DNA from 2 places in the Mesorhizobium sp. Pch-S genome. Region 1 is predicted to be linked to the other one. Evidence: riboswitches for the same ligand, from Rfam matches in the RefSeq annotation. Region 1 holds a riboswitch; the other holds the start of a gene.
The links. Region 1 has a riboswitch for cobalamin ahead of C1M53_RS23790 (DUF1636 family protein). Riboswitches for the same ligand answer to the same signal wherever they lie in the genome.

Region 1 (7,980 bases):
TTCGTCATGGGATTCGCCGGGCAGCAGCGCCAGCTTGATGCCCCTGGCGCGGGCTGTCGCGGCAAGCTGGTCGCAGCCGTAGCGCCACCAGTCGTAGCCGCCCAGGATTCGTACCAGGATCACCTTGGCGTGCCGTGCGACGCTGTCGATCCACAGATCGACGGACATCGGGTGGCGAAGGTCGCGCAGCGCCGCCAGCCGCATCGAGGGCAGGGTTTCGGCATCCGCCTGCCAGGCGGACGCCAATCCGGCCAGATCGCTGTCGGTGAAAGACAGCGCCACCATCTCCGCCGGCTGCTGGCGCAGATCGACCGGCTCGGCGATATCGTCGAGCGAGGCGGAGGTGGTGGTCAGGATGTGCAAGGTTTATCCTACCAGGATCTTCTCGATGGCCGGGCGGTCGAGACCCTTCAGCCCGATCACGACCAGCCGCGAGCGGCGGTCGTCCTCAGCCGTCCAGGCGCGATCGTAATAGTGGTTCACGCGTGGCCCCACAGCCTGCAGCAGCAGACGCATCGGCTTGGCGTCGACCTCGACGAAACCCTTTACGCGCAGCACGTTTTCCCTGTCCGCGGCCTCCGCGACACGGCGAGCGAGATCCTCCGGATTGGCAACAGCGGGGATTTCGACCACGAAGGTGTCGAAATCGTCATGCTCGTGGTCACCCATGCCATCATGATGGCTCTTGCGGTTTTCAATGTCATCCTCGACGGCGAGGCCGAGGCCGAGCAGTACTGACGGATCGACCTTGCCCTGTGCGGTCGGCACCACCTTGACCGCGCGTGCGATATGTTCGTTCAGCACGGCATTGGCCCGAGCCGCACCGGCCTCGTCCAGCAGATCGTTCTTGGAGAGAATGATCAGGTCGGCGCAGGCGACCTGATCCTCGAACACTTCCTCGACCGGATCGTCGTGGTCGAGTGAGTCGTCTGCGGCACGCTGGGCGGCGAGCGCGTCCATGTCCGAGGCTACGCGTCCTTCGGCAAGTGCCGGGCCGTCGACCACGGCGACGACACCATCCACGGTGACGCGGTTCTTGACCGTCGGCCACTGGAAGGCCTGCACCAGTGGCTTCGGCAGTGCGAGGCCGGAGGTCTCGATCAGGATGTGGTCAACCTTCGGCGTGCGTGCCAGGATCTGGTCGAGCGCCGGTACGAAGTCGTCGGCGACCGTGCAGCAGATGCAGCCATTGGCGAGTTCGACGATGTTTTCCTCAGGGCAGGTGTCGACACCGCAGCCCTTGAGGATCTCGCCGTCGACGCCGACGTCACCGAATTCGTTGACGATGAGGGCCAGCCGCTTGCCTTTGGCGTTTTCGAGGATGTTGCGGATCAGCGTTGTCTTGCCGGCGCCGAGGAAGCCGGTGACGACGGTGCAGGGGACGCGGGAAACGGAAGCGGTCATATCTGGTCCTTCAAAACAGCGAGGGGAGGGATGCGCGCGACGAGGCCGCGCTTCAGGGAGTCAGGGCGGCCTCGCCATGGAATGAGGCCGTCCTGCGATGTCGCGAAAAGTTCTGCTCCGGCGACGAGGTCGGAACCCGATCCGACTGTCAGGTCACCAAAGACATAGCTCCAGCAGTCGTTGCGCAGCAGTGCCGCCGAAAGCCGGCGCTTGCAGTTCCCGAGGCACTCGACTGTTCGCACTTCAATGGAGTGGCGGTCACGAGCTGCGGCGCGGGTGGCTTCGGCCAGCAGAGCGCCGGCACGGGGATGGGCATCAGAGCCGTTCTCATCCCGACAGGACGAGCAGACGATGACGGTAACGGGCGCGGTTTCCACATCCGCTGTCGTCGTCCCGGCCGAGAAATTATCGTCGTGATCCAAATCAGGCTCCTTGCCCGGGACACCCGCCAGGCGTTGGGATTCTGGTCAGACGGCAGGTCTCCTGGCTCGCGGGTCGGTGCCTCGGTGCCGCCTTCCCGGGAAAACCCCAGTGGCTCTCGGCCTTGGCTCGCCGCTCACAGTTGCGGGGACAGCCGCGGACTTGAGGCTTTTGCCCCGCACCGCATTCCCTCTTCGCTCCTCCCCGTGAAGGGAGGAGACCGTCTTTGCCGGATTTAGGCTTGGGCGGGTGGCGCTGTCAACGCGCCGCAACGGCGGATCGCGTCGCAAGCGTGATGGTGGCTTGGGCCACCGAGCCGACGTCAAGCCACTATACAATCCCGTTCTCGCCTTTGAATGTGCAGATTGGCTGCCAGGAAGTCGATGAAAAGACGCGTCTTGGCAAGCGGCAGGCGGGCGGCCGGCCAGACGATGTGGACCGGAACCGCCGGCTGTTCGAACTCCTCCAGAATCACCTCGACTGTGCCGCTGTCGACAAGATCCTGGATCTGCCAGAGCGGCACGCGGCCTATGCCGAGGCCAATGGCGATTGCTGCGTGGCTCGCAGCCGCGTTGTCGAGATGCAGCCGCCCACCGACCTTCACGGTCAATGGCCTGCCGCCTTCCTGGAATTGCCAGGCACCGGCATCGCGATCCGTGTTGCGGAAAACACAGTGATGTTCGGCCAGGTCTCGCGGATGGGAGGGGCGCCCGCGTTTTTCGAAATAGGACGGCGCGCCGAAAACGACCCGGCGCATGATGCCGAGCCGGCGCGCCTTCAAGTCCGAATCCGGCAGTTCGCCGATACGGATGGCGAGGTCCAGCCCTTCCTCGGCAAGGTCGACGAAGCGGTTCGAAAGATTGAGTTCGATCTCCAGCCTGGGGTGCATTTCCATGAAACGCGCGAGGATCGGGACAAGATAGCGATGTCCGAACAGTTCCGGTGCTCCGACCTTGAGCAACCCGGAAGGTTCGGCGCTGCGGTTCCCGGCTTCGATCCTGGCTTCGACAATTTCCAGAAACGCCGGTTTCACCCGGCGGTAGAAGTCATGCCCGGCTTCCGTGGGCTGCGCCTTGTGCGTGGTGCGGCGAACTAGCTCCACGCCGACACTCCTTTCAAGAGTGGCCAGCGAACGACTGACCGCCTGCAGCGAACGGCCGAGATGGCGGGCGGCGGCTGACAGGTTGCCCCGTTCGACGATCGCGAGGAACGCTTCGACGTCATCAAACCGATCCATGCTGGCTCTCCGATTTTCGGGAGACCGTATCACAGATGACCGGCCTACCAACCGGCAAACGAGAGACCGATCTTCACAGGCATATGGTTCCAAAACCTGAGGTAAACCGATGTCTGATCTGAACGGGAAAACCGTGCTCGTGGTGGGCGCTTCCGGCCGTAGCGGTGGCTATGTCGCCGCCGAGCTTGCCCGGCGTGGTTTCATTGTGCGGGCGCTGGTGCGCAACGCAGCGGCTGCACGAGCGGCACGGGGCAACGGCGCATCGGAAATCGTGCATGGCGACCTGCGCGATGCCGGAAGCCTCGACGGCGCGCTCAAGGGAATAGACGGGGTCTACCATGTCGGCCCGCCCTTCGTGGCGGACGAACCAGCACTTGGTATTGCCATGGTTGATGCGGCGAAGCGCGCGGGAGTTGGCAAGTTCGTGTTTTCGTCCGTCATCCACCCAGCCAACGGGCTGGCCAATCATGCCAGCAAACTGCCGGTGGAGGAGGCGTTGCTGCGCTCCAGGTTGGACTACACCATCCTCTACCCGGCAACGTTGTTCCAGAACATCGCCCCGGCCTGGCAGGCCGTGGTCCGCAACGGTGTCTTCGCGGAACCTTTTTCGAACACCGCGCGGCTGGCGCGCGTCGATTACCGCGACGTCGCCGAAGTTGCGGCCAAGGCATTGACTGAGGATCAGCTTGCCTATGGCTCTTTCGAGCTTGCCGCCGATGGGATGCACAATCGCATCGAGATTGCCGCCTTGATGAGTGCCTTGCTTGGGCGGGTGATCGAGCCGGTGGAACTCAGCTTCGAGGCGTGGGCGGCCGTCGCCAAACCGCCTTTCGAAGGCGATGCGCTGGCGCAACTCGCACGCGTATTTGAGTCCTACACGGAATTCGGCTCTGCCGGAAACAGCCTGACCCTGCGTGCCATTCTTGGACGCGAACCCAGTACGCTGCGGCGATATTTCGAAGAGCTCGCGGTCGTCGATCCGCAAGATTTATCGCTGTCGTGATCCGGATCGAGCCGGTGACCAATTCCACGGAAAGGAGCGGGTGGTGCTAGGCCAGCTCCAGGATACGGTCGGCGGTGCTTTCGACCGGTCCTCTGGAATCGATTTCGTGGTCGGAAGACTCCCGAAGCAGCGGCTCGACCGTGGCGATCAGTTCGGCAATCTTGCGCTGTTCCTCTTCGATGTGACCATAACCGTCAGGGGTTCGTGCCGACACCCTTTGCATGGCTGTCTCGACCGGCACGGAGAGCAGGATGACGGTATCGATCAGCGGGAAAAGCTCGTCCATATTCTCGGCACAACCGCTGATGAAGAGGGTCTCTTCGCGCGGTTGGCAAAGCAGTGTGCGAACCTTGTCCAGCTGCCACACCCAATCCTTGCCGTCTCCAGGCGTCAGCGTGTCACCAGGGACGGCATCGATCCAGTGTGACCACTCCGGCGTATCGAGGTCGTAGGCCGCATGGCCACGTCTCGCCAGCTCCAGGATGGTGGCTGACTTGCCGGTCCCGGACATGCCGGTGATCAGGACGCGTTTCATGGAGAGCTCGGATGGCGAACAGATTCACAGGTGAAGTGCGAGATGCTTGCGCATGTAGACCGTGGTGCCTTCCATGTACGGCTCGCGTTCGGTGATGACATAGCCCAGGCGCTCATAGAGCGCGATGTTGGCTTCGAACGCGGCGTTGGTCAGCAGGCGGGTTTCGTTGTGACCCGCCTGGCGAGCCAGCTGTTCTGCATGATCGAGCAGTTTTTTGCCAAGCCCCTTTCCCTGCTGAGCCGGCAACACACAGACGTTCTCGATCCAGAGATGATCGTTTTCCTGGATGGTCTCGATCAGACCAGCGATCTCGGTATCCAGATAGAGCAGGGTGAACTGGTGCTTTTGCAGCGCCTCGTCGTAGTCGGCCTTCATCGGGCTCGGTTCGCGTCCGATGACCGTGATCCACTTCGAGTAGGCCGCGCGCACGACGTCGCGGACCAAGGCCACATCTGTCGCAGTAGCAGTTCGAAATTGCGCGGCGACTTCAAGCGGCATGGGCGGTCTTTCGGTTGGCGTCATGGCAAGCCAAGGATTCGGAGAGATGACGAGAGTGCCATCGCGTGGCCGTTGGTCGCCAGCCGCCAGAAGAAAATTTTGTCTGGCCATGTCGGAATGTGAAACGCTGCTTCGTCTTACAGGCAGCGTTATCGAAAACGCATGAGACAACAAACGGAGAGCCTCATGTTCCGCGCATTGTTAGCAGCCGCAGCTTTTCTTCTCGGCACTCCGGCGTTTGCCGGGTCCGTACCCGTCGGCGATCGTGTCGAGGTCAACGGCATGAAGATGTATTACGAGGTGTCGGGCGAGGGCGAGCCGCTGGTCGTCCTGCATGGCGCCTACATGAACATTCCGTCGATGGGGGAGATCATTCCGACACTGGCCAAGACCCACAAGGTCTATGCACTGGAATTCCAGGGACACGGCCGCACTACAGACGTCGACCGGCCGATCACCTATCCCAATCTCGCCGACGATGTTGCCGGCTTCATGGACAAGGTGGGTCTGAAGAAAGCCGATGTGTTCGGCTATTCGATGGGCGCAGCAGCCGGCCTGCAGCTCGCCATCCGTCATCCTGACAAGGTCAACAAGCTGGTTGCGGCATCGGTCGCCTACGATGCCAAGGGCTGGCAACCCGAATTCACGGCCTTTATTCCTCAGATGAACGTCGAGATGTTCGTCAACATGCCTTTCGCGGCTGAGTACAAGAAGCTCGCCGCCAATCCGGATGGCTTTCCTGCGCTGGTCGGCAAGCTGATCCCGCTGGAGAAGGAGCCGATGGCCTGGGAAGCCGAGGTCAAGGCACTCAAGACCCCGGTGCTGATCATCAGCGGCGATGCCGACGTGGCCACGCTCGAGCATTCGGTTGCGCTGTTCCGGTTGCTTGGTGGCGGCGCCATGGGCGACATGGGCAAGCCGCTTGCCGCCTCGCGCCTCGCAGTCATGCCTGCGACCTCGCACACCGCCGTCATCACCCAGCCCGCACTGCTCTTCGCCTTCACCGAGCCCTTCCTGAAGGGCGAAACACCCAAGGGCATGTTCCAGTAAACGGGACAGAGCCTGACGGAGAAGGAGGCGCTAGCAGCGCCTCCTTTGCGTTTGTCGCGTTTGTCAGGCGGCTCTCGCGATGGCGGCGACAGCGGCGAGCGCTGGACCGAGATCACCAGCAGGCGTTATTTCGGTGCGTTCGAGGCCGAGCCAGGCCTGCATCAGTTTCAGCTCTTCGAACAGCTCGGTCGCGGTTTCCGGCGGCGCGCTCGCTTCAGCATAGGCGGCATGCACGCGCAGCACGCCGGCGGGCCGGTCGGCTTTGAGGTCGACGCGCGCCACGATCTTCTCGTCATAGAGGAAGGGCAGCACATAGTAGCCGTACTGCCGCTTGTCGGCAGGCGTGTAGATCTCGATGCGATAGCGGAAGTCGAACAGGTTCTCGGCGCGGCCGCGCTCGAACACCAGCGGATCGAAGGGCGCGAGCAGGGCACGCGCTTCGACCTTGCGAGGCTGGCGTGCGTCCTTGTGGAGATAAGCGGGTTTGTCCCAGCCTTCGACGCGGACCGGGATCAGTTCACCGTCTTCGACCAGTTCCTCCAGCCGCCCCTTGGTGTCATGCGGCGCGAGCCGGAAGTAGTCGCGCAGACAGGAGTAAGTCGCCACCCCATGTGCCCGCGCCGACAGGCGCAGCAATTCGCGGTGCGCGTCCTCGGGCGAGGGGACAGGCATGTCGCGGACGGCCTGTGGCAGTACCCGTTCCGGCAGATCATAGAGACGCTCGAAGCCACGGCGTGAATGGGTGGTGATGCGCCCGGCCCAGAACAACCACTCGAAGGCGTGCTTGGCGGCGCTCCAGCCCCACCAGCCGCCATTGCCCTTGTGGCCTTCGATTTCGGAAGCGGCGATGGGGCCGCGTGCTTCGACCTCGCGGTAGATCTCCTCGATCATGGACGTGTTCTGGCAGCCCCACTTGGCGAGGCCAAGATACATTTCCTCGCCGCGCCCGGCGCGTTCCATGCGCCAGCGCATCAGGGGATAGGTCTCGACCGGCAGTAGCGAGGCCTCATGCGCCCAGTATTCGAACAGCAGGCGCTTGCGGCCGGGCGCCATCGCCTCGTCGAGCATGGACATCGGGTAGGGGCCAAGACGCGAATAGAGCGGCATGTAGTGCGCCCGCACCACCGCACTGACGGAATCGATCTGCAGAAGGCCAGTGCGCGAAAGCACACGTCCGAGGTGGCGGCGGTCGGGTGTGCCAACTGGTCGCGGGTCGGCGAAGCCCTGTGCTGCAAGTGCGATACGGCGGGCCGTTTTGAGCGAGATCCTGTCTTTCATCCTGACGACATTTTGACTGTTGCGATGAGCCGAGGCTGCCGGCGATTCCACCCATGCTAGCAGGGTTTGGCCGCCGATCCTGTCAGGAGAGAAAAGTGGAGTAAAAAGTGAAGGAAATCAAATGGGAGCTGATCGGACCAGTTTTGCTGGAAGAGGCGTCCACAGTCGCATTTTGAACAAGGTTTGACTTGCTTCGCCGAATGCGCTGCGCTAACCGTCGCCGCATTGCAGCATGGGCCCGTAAATCGGTTCAGCGGTTGAACCCACGTGCTTCCGCCCTAGGGTCTTGTGCTGTATCAGGTGGATAAGCCACCAATGGAAAGTCGCAGCATGAACGCACTCCTCAGTTCGTACCTGCCCATCGTTCTCTTCATCGGTGTGGCGCTCGTCGTAGGCCTTGCCCTTATCGTGGCACCATTCCTGGTCGCGTACCGCAATCCGGACCCGGAAAAGCTGTCGGCCTACGAGTGCGGTTTCAATTCCTTCGACGACGCCCGCATGAAATTCGACATCCGTTTCTACCTGGTGTCGATCTTGTTCATCATCTTCGATCTG
Region 2 (7,980 bases), 130 kb from region 1:
CCGGGCGCGCAAGGTCGAGATCTGCACACGAGCCTACAAACTGCTCACGGAACAGGCCGGCTTCGCGCCGGAGGACATCATCTTCGATCCGAACGTCTTCGCGGTCGCCACCGGCATCGAGGAGCACGACAATTACGGCGTCGACTTCATCGAGGCGACGGGAGAAATCATCGCAACGCTGCCGCATGTCCATATCTCCGGCGGCATCTCCAACCTGTCCTTCTCGTTCCGCGGCAACGAGCCTGTGCGGGAGGCCATGCACGCCGTGTTCCTCTACCACGCCATCCAGCGCGGCATGGACATGGGCATCGTCAATGCCGGGCAATTGGCCGTCTACGAATCGATCGATCCCGAACTGCGCGAGGCCTGCGAGGACGTCGTGCTCAACCGCCAGCCCAAGGCGGGCGGCACCGCGACCGAGCGCATGCTGGAGATCGCCGAGCGCTACAAGGGTACGGCCGGCAAGGAAGCCAAGGAAAAAGACCTGGCCTGGCGCGAGTGGCCAGTCGAACAGCGGATCTCGCATGCGCTGGTCAACGGCATCACCGAGTTCATTGATGCCGACACCGACGAGGCCCGGCTGAAGGCCGAACGCCCCCTGCATGTCATCGAAGGCCCTTTGATGGCTGGCATGAATGTCGTCGGCGACCTGTTTGGCGCAGGCAAGATGTTCCTGCCGCAGGTGGTGAAGTCCGCCCGCGTGATGAAACAGGCCGTCGCCGGATTGCTGCCGCACATGGAGGCCGAGAAACTCGCCAATGCCGCCGCCGGCATCGACAATGGCGAACGCCAGAGCGCCGGCAAGATCCTGATGGCCACCGTCAAGGGCGACGTGCACGACATCGGCAAGAACATCGTCGGCGTGGTCCTGGCCTGCAACAATTACGAGATCATCGATCTCGGCGTCATGGTGCCGGCAACCAGGATCCTGGAGACGGCGCGCACCGAAAAGGTCGACGTGATCGGCCTCTCCGGCCTGATCACCCCGTCGCTCGACGAGATGGTGCATATGGCCTCGGAGATGGAGCGCGAGGGTTTCGACATCCCGCTGCTGATCGGCGGTGCAACGACCAGCCGCGTCCACACCGCCGTCAAGATCCATCCGCGCTACCAGAAGGGACAGGCCGTCTATGTCACCGATGCCAGCCGCGCGGTCGGCGTCGTTTCCAGCCTGCTCTCCCCCGACATGAAGGCCGGATATGTCGAGACGATCCAGGCAGAGTATCGCAAGGTGACAGAGGCGCATGAGCGCTCGGAACGCGAAAAGCAACGGCTGCCGCTGGCCAGGGCGCGCGCCAACGCCCACAAGGTCGATTGGACCGCTTACCAGCCGCCGAAGCCGTCTTTTCTTGGAACCCGGGTGTTCGAAAGCTGGGACCTGGCCGAACTCGCCCGCTACATCGACTGGACGCCCTTCTTCCAGACCTGGGAACTGAAGGGGCGCTATCCCAGGATCCTCGAGGACGAAAAGCAGGGGCCGGCGGCGCGGCAATTGTTCGACGACGCGCAGGCGATGCTGAAGAAGATCATCGACGAGAAGTGGTTCGCGCCGAAAGCCATTCTCGGCTTCTGGCCCGCCAACACGACAGGCGATGATATCCAGCTGTTTGCCGACGAGGCCCGGGACAGCGAGCTCGCCACCTTCTTCACGCTGCGCCAGCAGCTGAGCAAGCGCGACGGCAAACCGAATGTCGCGCTCTCGGATTTCGTGGCACCGCTGGACAGCGGCAAGCCGGACTATATCGGTGGTTTCGTGGTGACGGCGGGCATCGAGGAAGTGGCCATCGCCGAACGCTTTGAGCGCGCCAACGACGATTACAATTCGATCCTGGTCAAGGCACTGGCGGACCGTTTCGCCGAGGCCTTTGCCGAGCGCCTGCACGAGAAGGTGCGCAAGGAATATTGGGGTTATGCACCCGACGAGAACCTCGCGCCGGACGACCTGATCGGCGAGCCCTACCAGGGCATCCGCCCGGCCCCCGGCTATCCGGCCCAACCGGACCATACCGAGAAGGTGACGTTGTTCGATCTGCTGCAGGCGGAGGAGCGGATTGGGGTGCGCCTGACCGAGAGCATGGCGATGTGGCCCGGCTCGTCGGTTTCCGGCCTCTACCTCGCGCATCCCGAGAGCTATTATTTCGGCGTCGCCAAGGTCGAACGTGACCAGGTCGAGGACTATGCCAGGCGCAAGGACATGAGTGTCGCGGATGTCGAGCGCTGGCTTGGGCCGATCCTCAACTATGTGCCCTCGCCTCTTGCCGAGGCCGCCGAGTAATTCCGGCCTGTCGTCTTTGCACTGCGCCGATGTCGCTTTCGTCATCGCACCGGCGCGGCGTCCGTGATCAGATCGGCACGTTCAAGGTGCTCTCCGGCGAACCCCGCCGGAGGGATAATTGGGAAGCCGGTTTGACGCCGGCGCTGCCCCCGCAACGGTAGCGAAGCTTCTGTCTCGACGACAGACCACTGGGCGAAAGCCTGGGAAGGTGTCGAGACGGTCCACAAGGACAGCTTCGGAGCCCGGAAACCAGCCCTGGACTTTTTGGAACTCGACTGATCGCGGTGGGCGGTCAAGAGGCAGAAAGCCGTGCGCCGGTCAAAGACCGTCCAACATGGCCATCTACCCTCCATCACCACCAGTTCAGTCCTTTGACGAGGACAGGACATGGACGCACGTCATGAAATGCTGAAGCTCATCCGCGCGAGGCGCGATGGCTTCTCGCTGGAACAGCCCTTCTACACCGATCCGGATTTCTTCAAGCTCGACATGGAGCTGATCTGGTACCGCGACTGGCTGTTCGTCGGACATGATTGCGAGATCGCCAAGCCGGGCAGTTTCTTCACCGTCCAGATCGGCGCCTACCCGATCGTTCTGGTGCGTGACCGCGAGAACAAGATCCGCGCCTTCCACAATTCCTGCCGCCATCGCGGCAGCCGCGTCTGCACCGTCGACAAAGGCACCTCTGCCCGTCTGGTCTGCCCCTACCATCAGTGGACCTACGACCTCGACGGCAAGCTTCTGTTCGCCCGGCAGATGGCCGAAGGCTTCGACCGCAACGACTACGGGCTGAAGCCGGTCGCCTGCGAAAGCGCCGGCGGCTACATCTTCGTCTGCCTGGCCGACCAGCCGGCGGACTTCGCTCCCTTCCGCCAGATGATGGAGCCCTACTTCCTGCCGCATCGCCTGGCCGACGCCAAGATCGCCTTCGAAAGCACGATCGTCGAAAAGGGCAACTGGAAGCTGGTCTGGGAAAACAACCGCGAATGCTACCATTGCGCGGGTAACCATCCGGAGCTCTGCAAGACCTTCCCTGAAGCGCCGACCGTGACCGGCGTCAACGGTGTCGAGGATGACCCCGAGTTGCTGGAACACTGGGCACGCTGCGAAGCCGACGGGCTGCCTTCGCGCTTCGTCATCGATACGGCCGGTCAGTACCGCACGACACGGGCGCCACTGCTTCCACATGCGGTGAGCTACACCATGACCGGCCAGCGCGCCGTGCAGCGCAACCTGTCCGACGGTGTCGCCACCGACCGCATCGGCACCCTGATGCTCTACCACTATCCGACGACCTGGAACCACATACTGGGCGATCACGCGGTGACGTTCCGCGTTCTCCCGATCAGCGCCACCGAGACGGCGGTGACCACCAAATGGCTGGTGCACAAGGATGCCGTGGAAGGCGTCGACTACGACCTGCAGAACCTGATCCACGTCTGGACGCTGACCAATGACGAGGATCGCCGCATCGTCGAGGAGAACGCGTTCGGTATCAACTCGCCGGCCTACCAGCCGGGCCCGTATTCCGAATTGCATGAAGGCGGCGTGATCCAGTTCGTCGAATGGTATGCGCGCTTCATGGAGCCCCGGCTCACCGAGGGCGAAAGACCAGCGCTGCGCAGCGTCGCTTGAGGCCGCTCCAATGAACGCCGTTACGAGCATCCACCTCTATCGCCATCTCGACGAGATGGTGCCATGGGACGATCGCCTGCAGGTGCTGGAAGTGGCCGGCATCACCGACGAAGCGCCTGACGTGAAGACCTTCACCTTCCGCTCGGATGCGCAGACCTGGTTCCGCTACAAGCCGGGCCAGTTCATCACGCTGGAGTTGCCGACAGCCGACGGTCCGCTGATGCGCACCTATACGCTGGCCTCGTCCCCGTCGCGACCGCTCTCGATCTCCATAACCGTCAAGGCGCAGGCCGGCAGCATCGGCACGCGTTGGATGTTCGACAATCTCAAGCGCGGGTCGCGCATCAAGGCGCGCGGCCCGGCGGGCGATTTCTCGCACCACAACCATGCCGCAGCGAAGTATCTTTTCATTTCGGCGGGCTCCGGCATCACGCCGATGATGTCGATGCTGCGCTGGCTGAACGACTGCGCACCATGGACGGACATCGCCTTCGTCAACTGCGCCCGGCGGCCGGAAGAGATCATCTTCCGCAAGGAACTGGAGCTGCTCGGCGCCAACATGCCCGGCCTGTCGCTCGGTTTCATGATCGAGGAGCGGTCGAGCCGCGAAAGCTGGTTCGGCCATATGGGACGGATCGATGCCGTCAGGTTGCCGCTTTTGTCACCCGACTTCCACGAACGCGAGGTGTTCTGCTGCGGACCGGATCCGTTCATGCGCGCCGTGCGCACCATGCTGGAAGCCACCGGCTTCGACATGGCCCACTATCATCAGGAGAGTTTCGGCGCTCCGCCAGTGGAGGTGCCATCACCGGGAGCGGCGGAGGCGAACCCTGCACAACCTGCCGAGGCGGCACTCCCGGTCCGCTTCGCCAGTTCCGATGTCGATGGGCACTGTGTCCCCGGTCAGACAGTGCTTCAGGCCGCGCGTGCCAGCGGCGTTCGCATCTCGGCGGCCTGCGAGTTCGGCCTGTGCGGCACCTGTCGTGTCCGGAAGGTCTCGGGCAACGTGGAGATGAACCACAACGGCGGCATCCTCGATGAGGAGATCGCTGACGGCTACATCCTCGCCTGCTGCTCGAAACCGCTCACTCCACTGGAGATCGAGGCATGACCACCCGCGACGACGAAAAAATGGTCGCGACGCGACCGCATAAGGTCGACGCCAAGACGATGGCAGCGATCTCGCCGCTGCCGCCGCCGGAAGAAGTCTTTGCCGACTGGCTGATGTCCGTGCCGCCAGGCATCTGTCTCGAGATTGCCGCGCAACGACAGATCGAGCTGATCGATCGTCGTGGGTCACTCCACCCGGGCGTTGCGGTGCTTCGCAGTCTTCTGGCGGCTGTCGCCTGCTCGGACGACTGGCCCAGACCCGTTCCCAATCTTTGAAGATCAGACCCAACCCTACGCCAGCCCTCCCAAGCCAATGATGAGCAGCCAGCGATGAGCATCTTGCATCTTCAACAGACATCCGCCGCCGATGACAGGATCGGCGACCTGATCGCAGCGCACCGGCCGGGTCATGGCCTGGTCCGGCCGTTCTACATGGATCCCGCGATCTTCGAGCGCGACATGGAACGCCTGTTTCGCCGGCACTGGCATTGCCTGGCGCATGCGAGCGTCATTCCCAATGCAGGCGACTTCGAGCTGTTCCGGCTGGGCGACGAGCAGATCATCCTGACACGTGCCGCCGATGGCGCGATCCACGCGATGCTCAATGTGTGCCGGCATCGCGGCGCCGAGGTCTGCACCAAGCCGAAGGGCAACGCACGCTTCTTCGTCTGCCCGTACCACGCCTGGACCTACAGCAATGACGGCTCGCTGCGCGCCGCGCGGCTGATGCCGAAGGACTTCGACCGCAACGAACACGGGCTGAAGAAATTGCACGTTCGGGTCGCGTCCGGGCTCGTCTTCATCTCCTTCGCCGAGACGCCGCTCGACTTCGATCCGATCGAGCAATCACTGCGCACCAGTTGCGGCCAGTATGGCTGGGGCGAAGCGAAGGTGGCGCATCGCGAACTCTATCCGCTGCAGGCCAACTGGAAGCTGGCTGTCGAAAACTACGTCGAGTGTTATCATTGCGGACCGGCTCATCCCGAATATTCCCAGACCCATGCCCTGGAGCAGCCGCTCGAGATGATCGAGAAGCTCAACCAGGCAATGGAGGCGCGGACCTGCGCGCTGGGTATCGACGTGGTCAGCGGCGATCGCTGGCAGAACTCGGCAGCGGGTCAGGAGGCGATCCACACGTTCCGCTATGCACTCTATGACGGCGTCTCCACCGGCAGCCAGGACGGCAAGCCGATTGCGCCGCTGATGGGCCGGTTCAGCGAGTATGACGGCGGCGTCACCTCGATCCATCTCGGCGGCAGCACCTTCCTCGTCTGCTACCCCGATCATGGCATGATCTACCGCTTCATTCCGAAGACCGCCGATACATGCGAGATGGAGCTGATCTGGCTCGTGCGTGGCGACGCCGAGGAAGGCCGTGACTACGACCTGGAAAAGCTGACCTGGCTCTGGAAGGTCACCACCGAGGAGGACAAGAAGATCATCGAGCACACCGCGCGCGGCGTGCGCTCGCACTATTTCGTGCCCGGCCCGATCGCGCCGATGGAGAACAACGAGCTTCGCTACATCAACTGGTATCTGGAGGAGATCGCCCGTCCGTAGCGAATGACTCGGCTGGAAATCGAACAGGGAGGATAGGATGAGCAGGAACAGAGGCGTGGTCTATCTCGGCCCAGGCAGGGTCGAAGTCCAGGACATCGAGGATCCCAAATTCGCAGCCCCGGATGGCCGGCGCATCGAGCATGCGGTGATCCTCAAGGTGGTTTCGACCAACATCTGCGGGTCCGATCAGCACATGGTTCGCGGTCGCACCACGGCCGAGGCAGGCCTGGTACTCGGCCACGAGATCACCGGCGAGGTGATCGAAAAAGGCAGCGACGTCGAAATGCTCGAGGTCGGCGATATCGTCTCCGTGCCCTTCAACGTAGCCTGCGGACGTTGCCGCTGCTGCAAGGGACAGGACACGGGCGTGTGCCTGACCGTGAATCCGTCCCGCGCCGGCGGCGCGTATGGCTATGTCGACATGGGCGGCTGGATCGGTGGTCAGGCCCGCTACGTCATGGTGCCCTATGCCGACTTCAACCTGCTGAAGTTCCCCGATCGCGACCGTGCGATGGAAAAGATCCGCGATCTGACCATGCTGTCCGATATCCTGCCGACCGGCTTCCATGGCGCTGTCCGCGCCGGCGCCGGTGTCGGCTCAATCGTCTATGTTGCCGGAGCCGGACCGGTTGGCCTCGCCGCGGCCGCTTCGGCGCGAATCCTGGGTGCTGCCGTGGTCATGGTCGGCGACTTCAACAAGGAGCGGCTTGCCCATGCCGCCAGGGTGGGTTTCGAAGCCGTCGATCTTTCCAAAAGCGACAGGCTGGGCGACATGATCGCTGAAATCACCGGCTCCAACGAAGTCGATTGCGCGATCGACGCGGTCGGTTTCGAGGCCCGCGGCCATAGCGGCGGCGAGCAGCCGGCGATCGTGCTGAACCAAATGATGGAGATCACCCGTGCTGCCGGCTCGATCGGCATTCCCGGGCTCTATGTGACGGAAGACCCAGGTGCCGTCGACGCGGCTGCCAAGCACGGCAGCCTCTCGCTGCGTCTTGGACTCGGCTGGGCCAAGGCGCAATCCTTCCACACCGGGCAGACGCCGGTGCTCAAATACAATCGGCAATTGATGCAGGCCATCCTGCATGACCGCCTGCCGATCGCCGATATCGTCAACGCCAGGGTGATCTCGCTCGAGGACGCCGCGCGAGGCTACGAGAGCTTCGACCAGGGCGCGGCGGTCAAGTACGTGCTTGACCCGCATGGCGATATTTCGAAAGCTGCCTGATCGGTACGACCTAAAAATGTCGCAGCCTTGGCGCAGGCTTTGGGAGAACCGGTGGCCTGCGCCGCTTTCCGATGGGAACGGGAGGCTGCCGGATTGTGTTCGAGCCAGGAGATAGATCCATGAATTCCCCAGCAAAGCTGCGCGTGGGTTTTATCCTCGGCCGCTCCTTCAC

Region 2: another riboswitch for cobalamin. It lies ahead of C1M53_RS23255 (aromatic ring-hydroxylating dioxygenase subunit alpha); the one in region 1 lies ahead of C1M53_RS23790 (DUF1636 family protein).

What each region holds. Positions count from the first base shown of each region.
Region 1 covers NZ_CP029562.1:5,094,787-5,102,766, forward strand. The annotation lists gene cobN (cobaltochelatase subunit CobN) at 1-363, opposite strand, end outside; gene cobW (cobalamin biosynthesis protein CobW) at 367-1,404, opposite strand; gene C1M53_RS23790 (DUF1636 family protein) at 1,401-1,826, opposite strand; cobalamin riboswitch at 1,860-2,064, opposite strand; gene C1M53_RS23795 (LysR family transcriptional regulator) at 2,147-3,061, opposite strand; gene C1M53_RS23800 (NmrA family NAD(P)-binding protein) at 3,171-4,064, shown strand; gene C1M53_RS23805 (shikimate kinase) at 4,111-4,599, opposite strand; gene C1M53_RS23810 (GNAT family N-acetyltransferase) at 4,624-5,097, opposite strand; gene C1M53_RS23815 (alpha/beta hydrolase) at 5,284-6,147, shown strand; gene C1M53_RS23820 (winged helix-turn-helix domain-containing protein) at 6,211-7,425, opposite strand; gene C1M53_RS23825 (NADH-quinone oxidoreductase subunit A) at 7,756-7,980, shown strand, end outside.
Region 2 covers NZ_CP029562.1:4,962,779-4,970,758, reverse strand. The annotation lists gene metH (methionine synthase) at 1-2,275, shown strand, start outside; cobalamin riboswitch at 2,343-2,548, shown strand; gene C1M53_RS23255 (aromatic ring-hydroxylating dioxygenase subunit alpha) at 2,663-3,910, shown strand; gene C1M53_RS23250 (hybrid-cluster NAD(P)-dependent oxidoreductase) at 3,921-5,021, shown strand; gene C1M53_RS23245 (hypothetical protein) at 5,018-5,296, shown strand; gene C1M53_RS23240 (aromatic ring-hydroxylating dioxygenase subunit alpha) at 5,351-6,580, shown strand; gene fdhA (formaldehyde dehydrogenase, glutathione-independent) at 6,618-7,808, shown strand; gene C1M53_RS23230 (GlxA family transcriptional regulator) at 7,928-7,980, shown strand, end outside.